DNA from 3 places in the Saliniramus fredricksonii genome. Region 3 is predicted to be linked to each of the others. Evidence: predicted binding sites of a transcription regulator. Region 3 holds the regulator's gene; each other region holds the start of a gene.

Region 1 (5,079 bases), 150 kb from region 3:
CTGCGCGTCCTTGCGCCGAGCCGGGTCGATGCTGATGATCTGCGCACCGGCCACGGCGCCGAGCTTCTCGCGGATTTCGAGCCCGGTCGTACCGGCTTCACCGTCAATGAAGATCTTTTTCGTCTGATTGTCCTGCGGGCTGGTCATGGTCGTGTTCCGTCTCCTGGGCGATGCTGTCGCGGGTTCAGTTCGGTCAATGATTACGGCTGGGGCAAGTATCGCGCGCGCAACAAAAAAGCCGCACGAAACGCGCGGCTTGCATGGGCGGATTTCAGAAGAAAACGCGCGTCATCGCAGCCGCTGGCGGGCGGTGATCATACGTCGGCTGCGGGGTTCGAAATGCGTCTTCATGGCGTGATCAATGCGTTCGCTTGGACGATTTGTCAAGCGAAAGTAGTGGCCCGACAGGGGCTCAGGCGCGAGATCAGTTCCTGGGAAAGAACATTCCCTTGATGCAGGCCGGGTTTCTCACGGTGATCTGGACGTGGCTCCTGCGATGAATGCCGCTTCGCGGAAAGGCCTTGCCGCCTTCGACGAACATGCCGCGCACGGTATCGAAGGGTTCTGTGTCAGGATCGTTCTCGATCGTTCGGTGCAGGTGGCGAAACACCGCGCAATCGAGATAGCACAGCAACAGATCACCATTCTCTGTGCCATCCGGGTTCCGGTTGTTCGGTATCTCCAGCCCGGCGCTCTCCTGGATTTCAACGAAGGCCTCGTATGCAGCCTTGACCAATTCGACGTCTTCCCGCGAGACCAGATCGAGGCAGTTTCGCAGATCGATCACGGCGCCGATGACGCTCGGATTCTCGTATTCGCCTCTCTGCTTCTTCCACTGCGCCCATTCGAGTGCACGAAGCGGATCCGATTCCCAGAAATAGGCGCCGGGTCCGAGCCAGTCGTAGTCCTTCTTGCTCTGGATGATATCGGCCCCGTCGAGCACTGCCGCCCTTGCAACGGAAGCATCACAGCCGTGGAAGCCGAGAACGAAGGATGTGGCGAGGCGTCCCAAGGTCGTTTACGCAGTAACCGACTTCTTTCCCTTGCCACCGACGTTTTTTCCGCCAACGGACTTGACCCCGCCGGACTTGACCCCGCCGGACTTGACCCCGCCGGACTTGCCACCACCGAACTCGGCCCGGAGTTTTCCCTTCTTGGTATAAATGCCTTCGTCGATGAGCATCTGGCGAGCAGCCTGCTTCGAGGTCAGTGCCTGTTTCGTGCGCTCGGCGATAGCCTTGAGAATTTTCTCGTTGCGCTGTGCCCGGTCCATCATTCGCCCGCTACCTCCACAATGACTTCCACAATGACTTCAAAAATACTCGCATTGATTGTGTATAACTCGGATTACCGAGTTTTGCAGGGTTTTCCTTTGCCGACAAGCCTCCGCATGCCCTGCGCGACGAAAGAGGCCCCGGATCGCTCCGGGGCCTCGTATTGCGTTATCGGCGCGGGGCCGGGAAGCCGGATCAGAAATCCATGCCGCCCATGCCGCCCATGCCGCCACCGCCCGGCATGGCGGGGGCCGATTCCTTCTTCGGCAACTCGGCGACCATCGCTTCGGTGGTCACGAGCAGGCTTGCGACGGAAGCCGCATCCTGGAGCGCGGTGCGCACGACCTTGGCCGGATCGACGATCCCGGCTTCGAGCATGTCGACGAAGGTTTCGGTCTGGGCATCGAAGCCGAAGGTCGCCGAGGAGTTCTCGTTGATCTTGCCGATCACGATCGAGCCTTCGACGCCCGCATTGGCCACGATCTGACGCAGCGGAGCTTCGAGCGCCTTGGAGACGATCTTGATGCCGGCCATGATGTCGTGGTTGTCGTCGGTGAGCTTGTCGACCGCGCCCTTGGCACGCAGGAGTGCAGTGCCGCCACCGGGAACGATGCCTTCCTCGACCGCCGCACGGGTGGCGTTGAGGGCATCGTCGATGCGATCCTTCTTCTCCTTCACCTCGATCTCGGAGGAGCCGCCGACGCGGATCACCGCGACGCCGCCCGCGAGCTTGGCCAGACGCTCCTGGAGCTTCTCACGGTCGTAATCGGAGGTGGTTTCCTCGATCTGCGCCTTGATCTGGGCGACGCGGGCCTCGATGTCGTCCTTCGAACCGGCGCCATCGACGATGGTCGTATTTTCCTTCTCGATGCGCACGTTCTTGGCGCGACCGAGCATGTCGAGCGTCACGTTCTCGAGCTTGATGCCGAGATCCTCGGAGACGGCCGTACCGCCGGTGAGGATGGCGATGTCCTCGAGCATGGCCTTGCGGCGATCACCAAAGCCCGGCGCCTTGACAGCGGCGATCTTCAGGCCGCCACGCAGCTTGTTGACCACGAGCGTGGCGAGCGCCTCGCCCTCGATGTCCTCGGCGACGATCAGCAGCGGCTTGCCGGACTGGACGACGGATTCGAGGATCGGCAGCATCGGCTGCAGCGAGGTCAGCTTCTTCTCGTGGATGAGGATGTAGGGATCCTCGAGCTCGGCGACCATCTTCTCGGAATTGGTCACGAAATACGGCGAGAGGTAGCCGCGATCGAACTGCATGCCCTCGACGATGTCGACTTCCGTTTCGGCAGTCTTGGCTTCCTCGACGGTGATGACACCCTCGTTGCCGACCTTCTGCATGGCATCGGCGATCATCTGGCCGACCAGCTTGTCGCCATTGGCGGAGATGGTGCCGACCTGCGCGACTTCGCCGGAGGAATTCACCGGACGGGCGCGGTTGCGGATGTCCTCGATGGCGGCCTTGACGGCCGTGTCGATGCCGCGCTTCAGGTCCATCGGATTCATGCCGGCGGCGACCGACTTGGCGCCTTCCTTGACGATGGCGTGAGCCAGCACCGTGGCGGTGGTGGTGCCGTCACCGGCGGCGTCGTTGGTCTTCGAGGCCACTTCGCGCACCATCTGGGCGCCCATGTTCTCGAACTTGTCGGAAAGTTCGATCTCCTTGGCGACCGTCACACCATCCTTGGTAATGCGCGGCGCGCCGAAGGACTTCTCGATCACGACGTTGCGGCCCTTGGGGCCGAGCGTGACGCGTACGGCTTCAGCGAGAATTTCGACGCCGCGCAGCATCTTGTCGCGCGCTTCCGTCGAGAATTTGACTTCCTTGGCAGCCATTTTGACACTTCCTCTTGGAATTTCGGGATCACCGGACGCCCGGATCGGGCCGGGATCCCATCTGTTTCAACGTTGCGGCGGCGCCGTGCGATGCGTCTCGCCACCGGGTTCGACAGCGGGCCGTGCTTACGCGACGACGCCCATGATGTCGGATTCCTTCATGATCAGCAGGTCTTCGCCGTCGATACGGACTTCGGTGCCGGACCACTTGCCGAACAGAACGCGGTCACCCGCCTTGACGTCGAGGGCGGCAACCTTGCCGGTCTCGTCACGCGCACCGGGGCCGACGGCGACGATTTCGCCTTCCTGCGGCTTCTCCTTGGCGGCGTCGGGAATGATGATGCCACCCTTGGTCTTCTCTTCCGCTTCGATGCGGCGAACCACGACACGATCGTGCAGGGGACGGAATTTCATGTGTGCGTCCTCGTTTTCTCTGGCGTTGGGGCCCGCTATGCGTTACGCGAGACCCCGATTGAACACGCTGCTAGCACTCTCTATCAGTGAGTGCCAGCGCTGAGCCGGAGATAAGCGCGGCGCGGCATTCTGTCAAGACATTCGCGCGCGTCAGATGATTACGGGGCCTCCGGTTTGCCGAGGCGCATATGGGTCTTGTGCGCGCGGGCGGTTGACCCGCGTCGGATGCAGCCCAGAATGACGGGAAACCGGTCGTTCCTGACAACAAGGCGCAAACATGAGCGAAACGCCCCGCACCCATGAATCCGCAGCCGGACAAGCCCAGGCCTCTCCGGCCAGGCCGCCGCGTGTCGGTCTGTTCGTCACCTGCCTCGTCGATCTGATGCGCCCGTCGGTGGGATTCGCCGCAGCGCGGCTGCTGGAGGAGGCGGGCTGCACGGTGCATGTGCCGGCGCAGACCTGCTGCGGCCAGCCGGCCTATAATTCCGGTGATCGCGGCACCACCCGCGATCTGGCAGAGCAGGTGATCGATGCGTTCGCGGGCTTCGATTACGTCGTTGCACCGTCGGGATCCTGCGCCGGCATGATCCGCACGCATTATCCCGAACTCTTCCACGATGATCCGAACTGGCTGCCGCGCGCCAATGCGCTTGCCGCCAAGACCTACGAGCTGACGAGTTTTCTCGTCGATGTCATGTTTCATACCCGCACCGGTGCGCGCTTCCGCCGGCGCGTGACCTATCACGATTCCTGCGCCGGCTTGCGCGAGCTCGGCGTTCAGGGCCAGCCGCGCAAGCTGCTCGCGGGGGTCGAGGGGCTCGAACTGGTCGAGATGGCGGAATCCGACGTCTGCTGCGGTTTCGGCGGAACCTTCGCGGTCAAATACGGCGAGATTTCCAACGCCATCGTCGAGGCGAAGACGAAGAATATCACCGAATCCGGCGCTCCGGTCCTGCTCGCTGGCGATCTGGGTTGCCTGATGAACATGGCGGGCAAGCTCTCGCGTGACGGCAAGACGGTCGAGGTGCGCCATGTCGCCGAGGTGCTCGCCGGCATGACGGACGAACCGGCGATCGGGGCGCAGGACTGACGGCGATCTGCCGAGGCCTCACCCGGTGATGCCGAGCGCCGCATCGGCGCCATTGCAATTCGCGGCGCGATGGTTCAAACGGATGCGCAAAACCGGCCCGGCTTCCGGCGCATGTCCCGTGGTCGGCGCCCGGCCTCAACGCCGTCCAACTGGCACATATCCATGACCGATCAGACCCGTCCCGACGATCCCGTTTCGATCCGTCGCACCTTCGCCATCATCTCGCACCCTGATGCGGGCAAGACCACGCTGACCGAGAAGCTCCTGCTCTTCGGCGGCGCAATCCAGCTCGCCGGCGAGGTCAAGGCGAAACGCAACCGGGTCAATACGCGCTCGGACTGGATGAACATCGAGCGCCAGCGCGGCATCTCGGTCATGACCTCGGTCATGACCTTCGAATATGACGGGCGCGTCTTCAACCTGCTCGACACGCCGGGCCACGAGGATTTCTCGGAAGAC
Region 2 (5,079 bases), 1.6 Mb from region 3:
GGCTCTACGCGATGTCCGCCATCCTGAACGAGCGCGGTCAGAGCGGATTCTACGGCAAGGTCGGTGGCGCGGTGATCACCGGCAACGAGGACGGCATCAAGCATTGCGCCATGTCGATTCTCTACGCGCTCGGCCATCTCGGCTACACCATCCCTCCACAGGCTGATTGCGGCTGGATCGGCGAGGCGGGGCCCGGACCGTCCTATGGCGATGACGGGGCTGGCTTCGATAACGACTTCACCCAGCGCAACACCACGATCATGACCTGGAACCTGCTGCACATGGCCCGCATGCTCAAGCAGGCCGGCGGGTTGCCCAACCACGGCAATGACCGAAACGCCTGGAAGGCCGGCTGCCGTTTCGGCTACGAGAACCCGGACTACCGGGCATAGAAGAGGCGACCATGACCGGATCCGGGCCCGACACCTCCGTCGAGGAAGACCAGAGCAACGCTGCTGCGCGCCGAGCCAAGGGCGAGTTCGTGCGCGGCGTCAGCGGCTTCCGGCGCGCGATCGGCGATTCCGAGTTTCCGGCGGAGCCGGGGCGCTATCACCTGCACGTTGCGCTCAACTGCCCCTGGTGCCACCGTGTCGTCCTGGCCCGCAACATGCTCGGCCTCACTGAGAGCATCACCATGGACGTGGTCTATCCCAACCGCACCGGCGAGGATGATCCGGAAGGGCCGAACCTGTGGGCGTTCGCTCCGGAACGGATCTCGGGCCTGACCGGCACGCCGCTGCCCGAATGCACCCGCGAGACGGCGACGGGGCGCGGGGTGCGGCTGGCGAAGGAGATCTACCGGGCGGAAGGGTCGCAAGAGCAATCGCTCCCGATCCTCTACGACAAGCGCGCGGGTCGCATCGTCAACAATGAGAGCGCGGAGATCGTGCGCATGCTCGGCCATGCCGCGTCAGCGCTGGGAAGCACCGTTGCGGATGGCGCTCGGCCTGGTCTCTATCCGGATGATACGGACCTGCGCAGCGTGATCGACGCCTTGAACGCGCAGATCTACACCGCCATCAACAATGGCGCCTACAAGGCCGGTTTCTCCTCGGATCAATCCGTCTATGCGCAGGCTTATGCGGCCTATTTCGACGCGCTCGCCGATCTGGAGCACCGGCTGTCCGATGGGCGGCCTTTCCTGACGGGGGCCGATTTCACCGAAGCCGATCTGCGGCTGTTTCCCACCCTCTATCGCCACGATCCGGTCTATTATCTGCGCATGAAGCTCAACGGGGCGCGGATTCTCGATTATCCGCATCTGTGGCGATGGCTCTGCCGCGTTCACGCCCTGCCCGGTGTCGCACGAAGCGGCTCACTGATCCATTGTCGCCAGGGCTATTTCGGGCGTTCCTGGAACGGGGTCGTGCCGCTCGGTCCGTTCACCCCGATGCCCTATCCGCAAGCCTACGCGCATCCGGAGCTCGCCGGCGCGGGCGCGCCTGTGCGACCGGCATCCAGATGATTCGTGCGGGCGCGATTCCCGCCAGACGCGCATGGTTTTGCGGATTTGCCTGTTGTGCTTTGGGCTCCGGGCGCCGTTTCATCCCTGCCCCGAGCCATCATAAGGAGCGTGCGCATGAAGGCCGTATTGGCGCGGACATTGGGGCCGCCGGAAAATCTGGAAATCGCCGATATTCCGGTGCCTGAACCCGGTCCCGGTGAGGTGCGCGTCGATCTGCGCGCGGCGGCGCTGAATTTTTTCGACACGCTGATCATCGAGGGCAAGTATCAGGTCAAGCCGGAATTGCCCTTCTCGCCCGGCGCGGAATTCTGCGGCGTGATCGCGGCGCTCGGTCCCGGTGTCCAGGGCTGGCAGATCGGGGAGCGGGTGAGCGGCTATTGCGGCCATAACGGCGCCCGCGAGGCCGTGATCGCCTCCGCCGAGCGGCTGGCGCGGGTGCCCGATGCACTCTCCGACGAAAAGGCGGCGGGTTTGCAGGTGACCTACGGCACCACGATCCATGCGCTCGTCGATCGGGCGCAGATCCGCGAGGGCGAGACGCTGGTGGTGCTCGGCGCCGCCGGCGGGACCGGAATCGCGGCGGTGGAGGTCGGCAAGGCGCTCGGCGCGCGGGTGATCGCCTGCGCCTCCTCGCCTGAAAAACTCGCCTTCGCGCGCCAATGCGGCGCCGACGCGGTGATCGATTATACGCAGGAGAATCTGCGCGAGCGGCTGCGCGACCTCACCGACGGCAAGGGCGTCGATGTGCTCTATGACCCCGTCGGCGGCGATCTCGCCGAGCCTGCCGTGCGCTCCATGGGCTGGGGCGGGCGCTATCTCGTGATCGGCTTCGCCGCCGGCGAGATTCCGCGTATCCCGCTCAACCTCCTTCTGCTCAAGGGCTGCGACATACGCGGCGTGTTCTGGGGCGCTTATTGCAAGCGCGATCCGAAGGGCCAGGCGGCGCATATGGAACGCCTGCTGCAATGGGCGGCGGACGGGGTAATCTCGGCCCATGTCGACAAGGTCTTCCCCCTCGACGAGACCCCTCAGGCACTCGCCTATATCGCGGCGCGCCAGGCGCTGGGCAAGATCGTGGTCACGCCCTGAGAGGGTGCCGGGTCGTGGAGGCCCGGCTCGCTCAATGTCTCGGTGCATCATTGTATCCGTCAGCCGGTATCCACCTGACGGCATGATGCTCAATGAAGCTGCAAGACCCCGTCGACGGCCTTGAATTCCGCCGGCTTGATCAGCCCGCAATGGGCGATCGTGACGCTGTGGAGCAGTCCGTCGATCTCGCGCGTCCAGAAATCGAGGAAGCGCTTGAGCACCGGGAATTCCGGGGCGGTATCGTATTCCTGCCAGATGAAATTCTGCAACAGACCGGGATGGTCGGGCAAACGGTAGAGAATATCGGCGGTGATCAGGCCATAGCCCTGCATCTGCTTGATGAAAGCGGGGCTGACGGCACCATCGGGACGCAACGCATTTTCCGACATGGGACCTCCTTCCTGCGCAATGCGCGAAACCATCAGAAGAAAAAACGTGGCGGGATTGATTCATCCCTTGTCACAGGATGGCGAATGCGTTAGCGAGCTGCAAGAGAAAAATCATTTAAATCAATATGTTAGCAGCATTCTGCGGTGAGTGCTGCCAATTTTCCGCGCTCGGTGGCCGGCCTTCATACGGCCTCGCTTGGCACTCCGATGAAAAGAGTGCCAAATTTTTCGTCCCCGCTCTTGAACGGCGCCATGTCCCCGCCCATCTGATCGCCGGGCGAGCGGCGTTGCGTGACGCGACGGGCGCCGTCGCCTGTGAGGATCAACCGATCTCGCAAGATCATTCAGGAGATGTGAAAGATGACGTTCCGTCCTTTGCATGACCGCGTTCTGGTGCGCCGCATCGAAGCCGATCAGAAGACCGCTGGCGGTATCATCATTCCCGATACCGCGAAGGAGAAGCCGCAGCAGGGCGAAATCGTCGCCGTCGGCCCCGGCGCCCGTAACGAGAAGAGTGAGCTCGTCGCCCTCGACGTGAAGGCCGGCGACCGCGTGCTGTTCGGCAAATGGTCGGGCACGGAAGTGCGTATCGACGGTGAAGACCTTCTGATCATGAAGGAATCCGACATTCTCGGCGTGCTCGAGGAAGGCGAAGCCCAGCAGAAGGCCGCCTGACGGGGCCTGTCCGATATCGAAGATATCGTTTTCGGAGTGACGAACATGTCTGCCAAGGAAGTGAAATTCTCCACCGATGCCCGCACCAGGATGCTGCGCGGCGTCGATATTCTCGCCGATGCGGTGAAGGTCACGCTCGGCCCCAAGGGGCGCAACGTCGTGATCGAGAAGTCCTTCGGCGCACCGCGCATCACCAAGGACGGTGTGACGGTCGCCAAGGAAATCGAGCTTTCCGACAAGTTCGAGAATATGGGCGCCCAGATGGTGCGCGAGGTTGCCTCCAAGACCAACGATCTGGCCGGTGACGGCACCACCACCGCGACCGTGCTCGCCCAGGCGATCGTTCGCGAAGGCGCCAAGTCGGTCGCCGCCGGCATGAACCCGATGGATCTCAAGCGCGGCATCGACATGGCCGTCGAGGCGGTGGTGGCCGATCTGAAGAAGAGCGCCCGCAAGATCACCAGCAATGACGAGATCGCCCAGGTCGGCACCATCTCGGCCAATGGCGATGCCGAGATCGGCCGTTATCTCGCCGAGGCCATGGAGAAGGTCGGCAATGAGGGCGTGATCACCGTCGAGGAGGCCAAGAGCTTCGAGACCGAGCTCGACGTGGTCGAGGGCATGCAGTTCGATCGCGGCTATCTCTCGCCCTATTTCGTCACCAATTCGGAAAAGATGCGCGTCGAGCTGGAAGACGCCTATGTGCTGATCCACGAGAAGAAGCTCGGCAATCTGCAGGAGCTCCTGCCCGTGCTCGAATCCGTGGTGCAATCGGGCAAGCCGCTCCTGATCGTCGCCGAGGATGTGGAAGGCGAGGCGCTGGCCACGCTCGTGGTCAACAAGCTGCGTGGCGGCCTGAAGATCGCCGCCGTCAAGGCGCCGGGCTTCGGTGATCGCCGCAAGGCCATGCTGCAGGATATCGCCATCCTCACCGGCGGCACGGCGGTCTCGGAGGATCTCGGCATCAAGCTCGAGAACGTGACCCTCGACATGCTGGGCCGGGCGAAGAAGATCGTCATCGAGAAGGAAAATACGACCATCGTCGATGGCGCCGGTTCGAAGGACGACATCGAGGCCCGCGTCGCCCAGATCAAGGCGCAGATCGAGGAAACGACCTCCGATTACGACCGTGAGAAGCTCCAGGAGCGCCTGGCCAAGCTCGCGGGCGGCGTCGCGGTGATCCGCGTCGGCGGCGCAACGGAAGTCGAGGTAAAGGAGCGCAAGGATCGCGTCGACGATGCCATGCACGCCACCAAGGCGGCAGTCGAAGAAGGCATCCTGCCCGGCGGCGGCACGGCCCTCCTGCGTGCCATCGAGGCGCTCGACGGGCTCTCGCCGACCAATGACGACCAGAAGACCGGGATCGAGATCGTGCGCCGCGCGATCCAGGCCCCGGCGCGCCAGATCGTCCAGAATGCCGGCGCCGACGGCTCCGTCGTGGTCGGCAAGGTGCTGGAGAGC
Region 3 (5,079 bases):
TCGGCCTCAGCGTCGGCACGCGCGGGGCCTCGGTCTCGATCGGTCGGCGCGGCGCCCACAGCCATGTCGGCATTCCGGGAACGGGGATTGCCTTTCGGCAGAAACTGTCTTCGGCCGGTGCTGCCAAGCGCGGGGGTGGCGGGGGCGGTGGGCGCGCGAGCGCGGGCAGTGCCACTGATCCCGTCGACCTCGAAGACGTCGTGCTGCGGCTCGACAGCGAGGGCAAGCTCAGTCTTCACTTCGCGGACGGCTCACCGCTTCCGCCGACCCTGGTGCGCAAGGTGCGCAGCACCCACGCGGATGCACTGCGCGAGCATCTCGAAGCCTGGGCGGCGACGCGCAACGAAGAACTGCACGCATGCCTCGGCATCCATCTCGACACGCCGGCGCCGCTCTTCGAGCCCTACCATCCCGCCGAGCCGCCGCCGATGCGCCCGCAAGAGCCGGTCATGCGGGAGGTCGGTTTCTGGGAGCGGCTGTTCCTCCAACGCGCGCGGATCGAGGCCGAGAACGCCAAGGCGCAGGCGCGTCACGCGGAGGCGGTGGCCGCCTGGCAGACCGAATCGGAGGCCTATGCCGCGATGCTGGCCGAGCTGGAAGCGCTCAACAACGCCTTGCATGAGGGCGAGGCTGAAGCGATGGCTGCCCAGATATCGAGTCGCCTCTCCGCCATCGCCTGGGCGCGCCCGACGGAGGTCTGCTTCGATTTCGGCGACGATCTCGCGACGCTCGCCCTTGATATTGACCTTCCCGAAGGCGATGCAATTCCCGACACCGAATGGGAGGTGGCCGCGCGGGGTCTTTCAGTGCGTGAGAAGAAGCGCAATGCCACGCAAAAGCGCCGGGATTTCTCCTATCTCGCCCATGCCAGCCTGTTCCGCATCGCCGGCGAGGCTTTCGCGAGCCTGCCAACCCTGCAGGAAGTGACCCTCGGCGGTTATACGCAACGCCCCGATCCAGCGACGGGCGGCACGCGCGATGTCCATATTCTCTCAGTGCGGATCGCGCGGGCGCAATGGAGCGATATTCGTTTCGACCGGCTGGAACTGGTCGATGTCGCAGAGGCGCTCGCCCGCTTCGACCTGATCCGCGATCAGACCCGCACCGGCGAGTTGCGCGAGATCACGCCGCATGCCGGGTGAGTGCTTCGCCGCGCGGCCATCATCGCCAACCCGAACGCTTACCGCCCTTCCTTGATGATGCGCGAGAGGACGCGGGCGGTGTAGTCGACCATGGGGACAATCCGGGCGTAGTTCAGGCGCGTCGGTCCGATGACGCCGAGGACGCCGACGAGTTTCTGCTGCGGATCGTGGAAGGGGGCTGCGATCAGCGAGGAGCCGGAGAGCGAGAACAGCTTGTTCTCGGAGCCGATGAAGATGCGCACCCCCTCACCGTGTTCGGTGCGGGTGAGCAGTTCGACGACATCGGTCTGGGTTTCGAGATCATCAAAGAGGAGGCGGATGCGTTCGAGATCCTCGATCGCTTTCAGGTCTTCCAGGAGATTGGCCTGGCCGCGCACGATCAGGTGGCGCGCCTCGCCGCTCTGGGCCGGCATGGCGACGCCGGCTTCGATCAGCCGGGCGGTGAGCGCATCGAGCTCCTGCTCCATGGTCTCGCGCATGGCCTGGGCTTCATGCTTGATATCGCCCAGCGTCTTGCCGCGAATGCGGGCATTGAGGAAGTTGCCCGCCTCCACCAGCGCCGAGGCCGGCAGGCCGGGTGGCAGATCGAGCAGGCGGTTTTCCACCGAGCCGTCCTCCGAGACGAGGACGACGAGGGCGCGCGCAGGGTCGAGGCGTACGAATTCGATATGCTTGAGCGGTGCATCCTGCTTCGTCGTCGCCACCACCCCGGCCCCGCGCGACAGGCCCGAGAGCATGGCGGAGGCCTGGGCGAGCGCGCCCTCGAAATTCTGCTCCATGGCGGCGGCCCGCATCTCCACCTCGATGCGCTCGCGCTCCGTCCGGTCGAGATCGCCGATCTCCAGCATGGCATCGACGAAAAAGCGCAGGCCGCTCTCCGTGGGCAGGCGCCCGGCGCTGGTATGCGGGGCATAGATCAGCCCGGCATGTTCGAGATCCGCCATGACGTTGCGCACGCTCGCCGGCGAGAGCGAGACCGAGAGCAGGCGCGAGATATTGCGCGAGCCGAGCGGTTCGCCCGAGGCGAGATAATTCTCGACGATCTGCCGGAATATCTCGCGCGAACGCTCATTGAGATCGCTCAGCGTCTGGGCCCGCGCGGCGCTGGCGCGGGAAGCGTCGTTTTCATTGGCCATGATCCGTGCCGATACCCTGCAAGCGAAAAAGCGAAATGCCCAAACAGCTTACACCGCACCGCCGAACCCGCCAACACTTCCGGAACCTTTGCACGATGCGCGATCAGGCCGCCTGGGCCGCGCGGGCATCGCGGGCATCGCGGATCAGCTTCCACAGCACCTGCGGCGTCGCCGGCATGTTCACATGGTCGATCCCGAGCGGACGAACGGCATCGACGATGGCGTTCATGATTGCCGGCAGCGAACCCGCGCAGCCCGCCTCGCCGCAACCCTTGGCCCCGAGCAGATTGGTGGTGGCGGGCACGGAATGGCTGTCGAAATCGAAGAACGGCACATCCTCGGCGCGCGGCAGGGCGTAATCCATGAAGGAGCCGGTGACGAACTGGCCGCTCTCGTCATAGACGACGCGCTCCATCACCGCCTGGCCGAATCCCTGCACGATGCCGCCATGCAACTGGCCCGTCACCAGCATCGGATTGACGATGATGCCGAAATCATTGACCGCGACATAGCGGTCGATGCGCACCATGCCGGTCTCGGGATCGATCTCGATCTCGGCCACGTGGCAGCCATTGGGATAGGCCGAGGGCGCGCTCTCGTGCACATGGCTGACATCAAGGCTGTCGGGCACGTCCTCGGGGAGCGCCATGCCCTCGCGCAGCTTCGCGGCAAGCTCCATGATGCCGATCGTGCGGTCAGTGCCAACAATGGCGAAGCCGCCCTCGGAGAATTCGATATCGGCAGCCGCCGCTTCGAGCACATGGGCGGCGATGGCGCGGCCCTTCTCGATCACCTTGTCGCTTGCCTCAAGGATGGCGGCGCCGCTCGCCATGATCGATTTCGACCCGCCGGTGCCGCCGCCGGCGATCAGTTCGTCACTGTCGCCCTGGAGCAGGTTGATCTTGTCGAAGGGCACGCCGAGCCGGCTGGTGAGCACCTGGGCGAAGGCGGAGGCGTGGCCCTGGCCGTAATCGAGCGTGCCGGTGATGATCGTCACCGTCCCGTCCTTCTCGAAGCGGATGCCGCCCATCTCGTTGACCGGCGGGGCGGTGACCTCGAGATACTGGCCGATGCCGATCCCGCGCAGCATGCCACGCTTCTCGCTCGCGCGGCGGCGCTTGCGAAAGCCCTTCCAGTCGGCGGCGTCCAGCGCCTTGTCGAGGAGCGCGGTGAACTCGCCGCTGTCATAGAGCGTCTCGACCGGCGTCGCGTAAGGCATCTGCGCGGGTTTGATGTGATTGCGCCGGCGCAGGGCGACGCGGTCGATGCCCATCTCTGCTGCCGCAGTATCGATCAGCCGCTCCATGACGTAATTCGCATCCGGGCGCCCGGCCCCGCGATAGGGGCCCATCGGCGAGGTATTGGTGAGCACCGCCGCGACATCGATCTCGACGAGCTTCGTGCGATAGACGCTGACCACGTTCTTGGCGAGGTTGAGCGTCGAGAACATCGGCGCGACATGGCACAGATAGGCGCCCATATCGGCAAAACCCTCAAGCTTTACCGCGAGAAACCGCCCCTTCTCGTCGAGCGCCAGCGATGCTTCGAGCTCGATGGCGCGGCCATGCGTGTCGGAGACGAAGCTCTCCGAGCGCGTATCGGTCCATTTCACCGGGCGTCCAAGTGCGCGCGCGGCGTGCAGCAGGCCGACATATTCAGGATAGACCGCCGATTTCATGCCAAACGAACCGCCGACATGGCGCGTGCGGATGCGCAGCTTGTCGGTCTCGACACCCAGCACCTGTTTGGCCAGAAGCGCGCGCATGCCAAACACGCCCTGGCTGCCCATATGCATGGTCCAGCGCCCGCCATCCGCATCGTATTCCGCAATCGCCGAACGCGGCTCCATCGATGCGACGATGACGCGGTTGGAGACGATTGGCAGGCGCGTCACGTGCGCGGCTTCACTGAAAGCCTTGCCCACCGCATCCGCATCACCGTAATGGAAATCGACGACGCGGTTTTGCGGGATGTCGTCATAGATCTGCGGCGCATCGGGGCTCATCGCCTGCGAGGGTTCGACCACGGCATCAATGGGATCGATATCGACTTCGACCGCCTCTACCGCATCGCGCGCCTGTTCCGGCGTATTCGCCACCACCATGGCGATCGGATCACCGATATAGCGCACCTTGTCGGTGGCGAAGGCGGCGCGTGCGACATTGTTCATCGGCGAGCCGTCGCGATTCCTGAAACCGAGCGTCGAGACGATCGGCCCGTAGCCGGCCTCAGCGAGATCCTGCCCGGTGATCACTGCGACGACGCCCTCCATCTCGAGGGCCACACCGGCATCAATGCTGCGGATCATGCCGTGCGGATACTGGCTGCGCACCAGAGCGGCATGGAGCTGGCCTTCGAGATTGACATCGTCGGAATAGCAGCCCTCACCGCGCACCAGCACGGGATCCTCCTTGCGCGGGACGCTCTGCCCCACACCAAACTTCATCGTGGCGATGGAATCGAGATCAAGCGGCTTGTTCATATGCGATCAGCTCCGGAAGATTCCCGACTTAACGTGGACATCACGGGCCTGCGAGGCAACAGCGCGAATGCCAGAACCCGCTTGCAGCGATGAACGAACCTGTCCTGCGCCGCTCCTTGCGCTATAAAGCAGACCATGATGCCACGCGCCGAGGAACTGCTCACCCTGACGCCGCAGGGGCTGTATTGCCCGGCGGGGAGTTTTCATATCGATCCGCTGCGTCCGGTACCGCGCGCGCTCGTCACCCACGGCCATGCCGATCACGCCCGGCCCGGCCATGATCACGTGCTCGCCACGCCACAGACCCTCGACATCATGG

Evidence for each region. Region 3 encodes HrcA, which represses chaperone genes, less so after heat shock. Its sites were predicted from a motif close to GTTAGCACTCNCNNNNNGNGAGTGCTAAC; they were not measured.
Region 1: groES (co-chaperone GroES) is a predicted target of HrcA. The motif match lies at 3,600-3,628, and genes of this name have one in related genera.
Region 2: groES (co-chaperone GroES) is a predicted target of HrcA. The motif match lies at 3,139-3,167, and genes of this name have one in related genera.

What each region holds. Positions count from the first base shown of each region.
Region 1 covers NZ_FMBM01000002.1:1,822,403-1,827,481, reverse strand. Annotated here, with positions in the region: gene argC (N-acetyl-gamma-glutamyl-phosphate reductase) at 1-147, opposite strand, end outside; gene GA0071312_RS14870 (hypothetical protein) at 425-1,012, opposite strand; gene GA0071312_RS14865 (hypothetical protein) at 1,019-1,276, opposite strand; gene groL (chaperonin GroEL) at 1,470-3,116, opposite strand; gene groES (co-chaperone GroES) at 3,243-3,530, opposite strand; gene GA0071312_RS14850 ((Fe-S)-binding protein) at 3,808-4,620, shown strand; gene GA0071312_RS14845 (peptide chain release factor 3) at 4,783-5,079, shown strand, end outside.
Region 2 covers NZ_FMBM01000002.1:365,088-370,166, forward strand. Annotated here, with positions in the region: gene GA0071312_RS08315 (flavodoxin family protein) at 1-392, shown strand, start outside; gene GA0071312_RS08320 (glutathione S-transferase C-terminal domain-containing protein) at 404-1,465, shown strand; gene GA0071312_RS08325 (NADPH:quinone oxidoreductase family protein) at 1,580-2,554, shown strand; gene GA0071312_RS08330 (usg protein) at 2,644-2,943, opposite strand; gene groES (co-chaperone GroES) at 3,304-3,618, shown strand; gene groL (chaperonin GroEL) at 3,664-5,079, shown strand, end outside.
Region 3 covers NZ_FMBM01000002.1:1,973,929-1,979,007, reverse strand. Annotated here, with positions in the region: gene GA0071312_RS15540 (DUF4236 domain-containing protein) at 1-1,142, shown strand, start outside; gene hrcA (heat-inducible transcriptional repressor HrcA) at 1,181-2,278, opposite strand; gene GA0071312_RS15530 (xanthine dehydrogenase family protein molybdopterin-binding subunit) at 2,382-4,760, opposite strand; gene GA0071312_RS15525 (ligase-associated DNA damage response exonuclease) at 4,896-5,079, shown strand, end outside.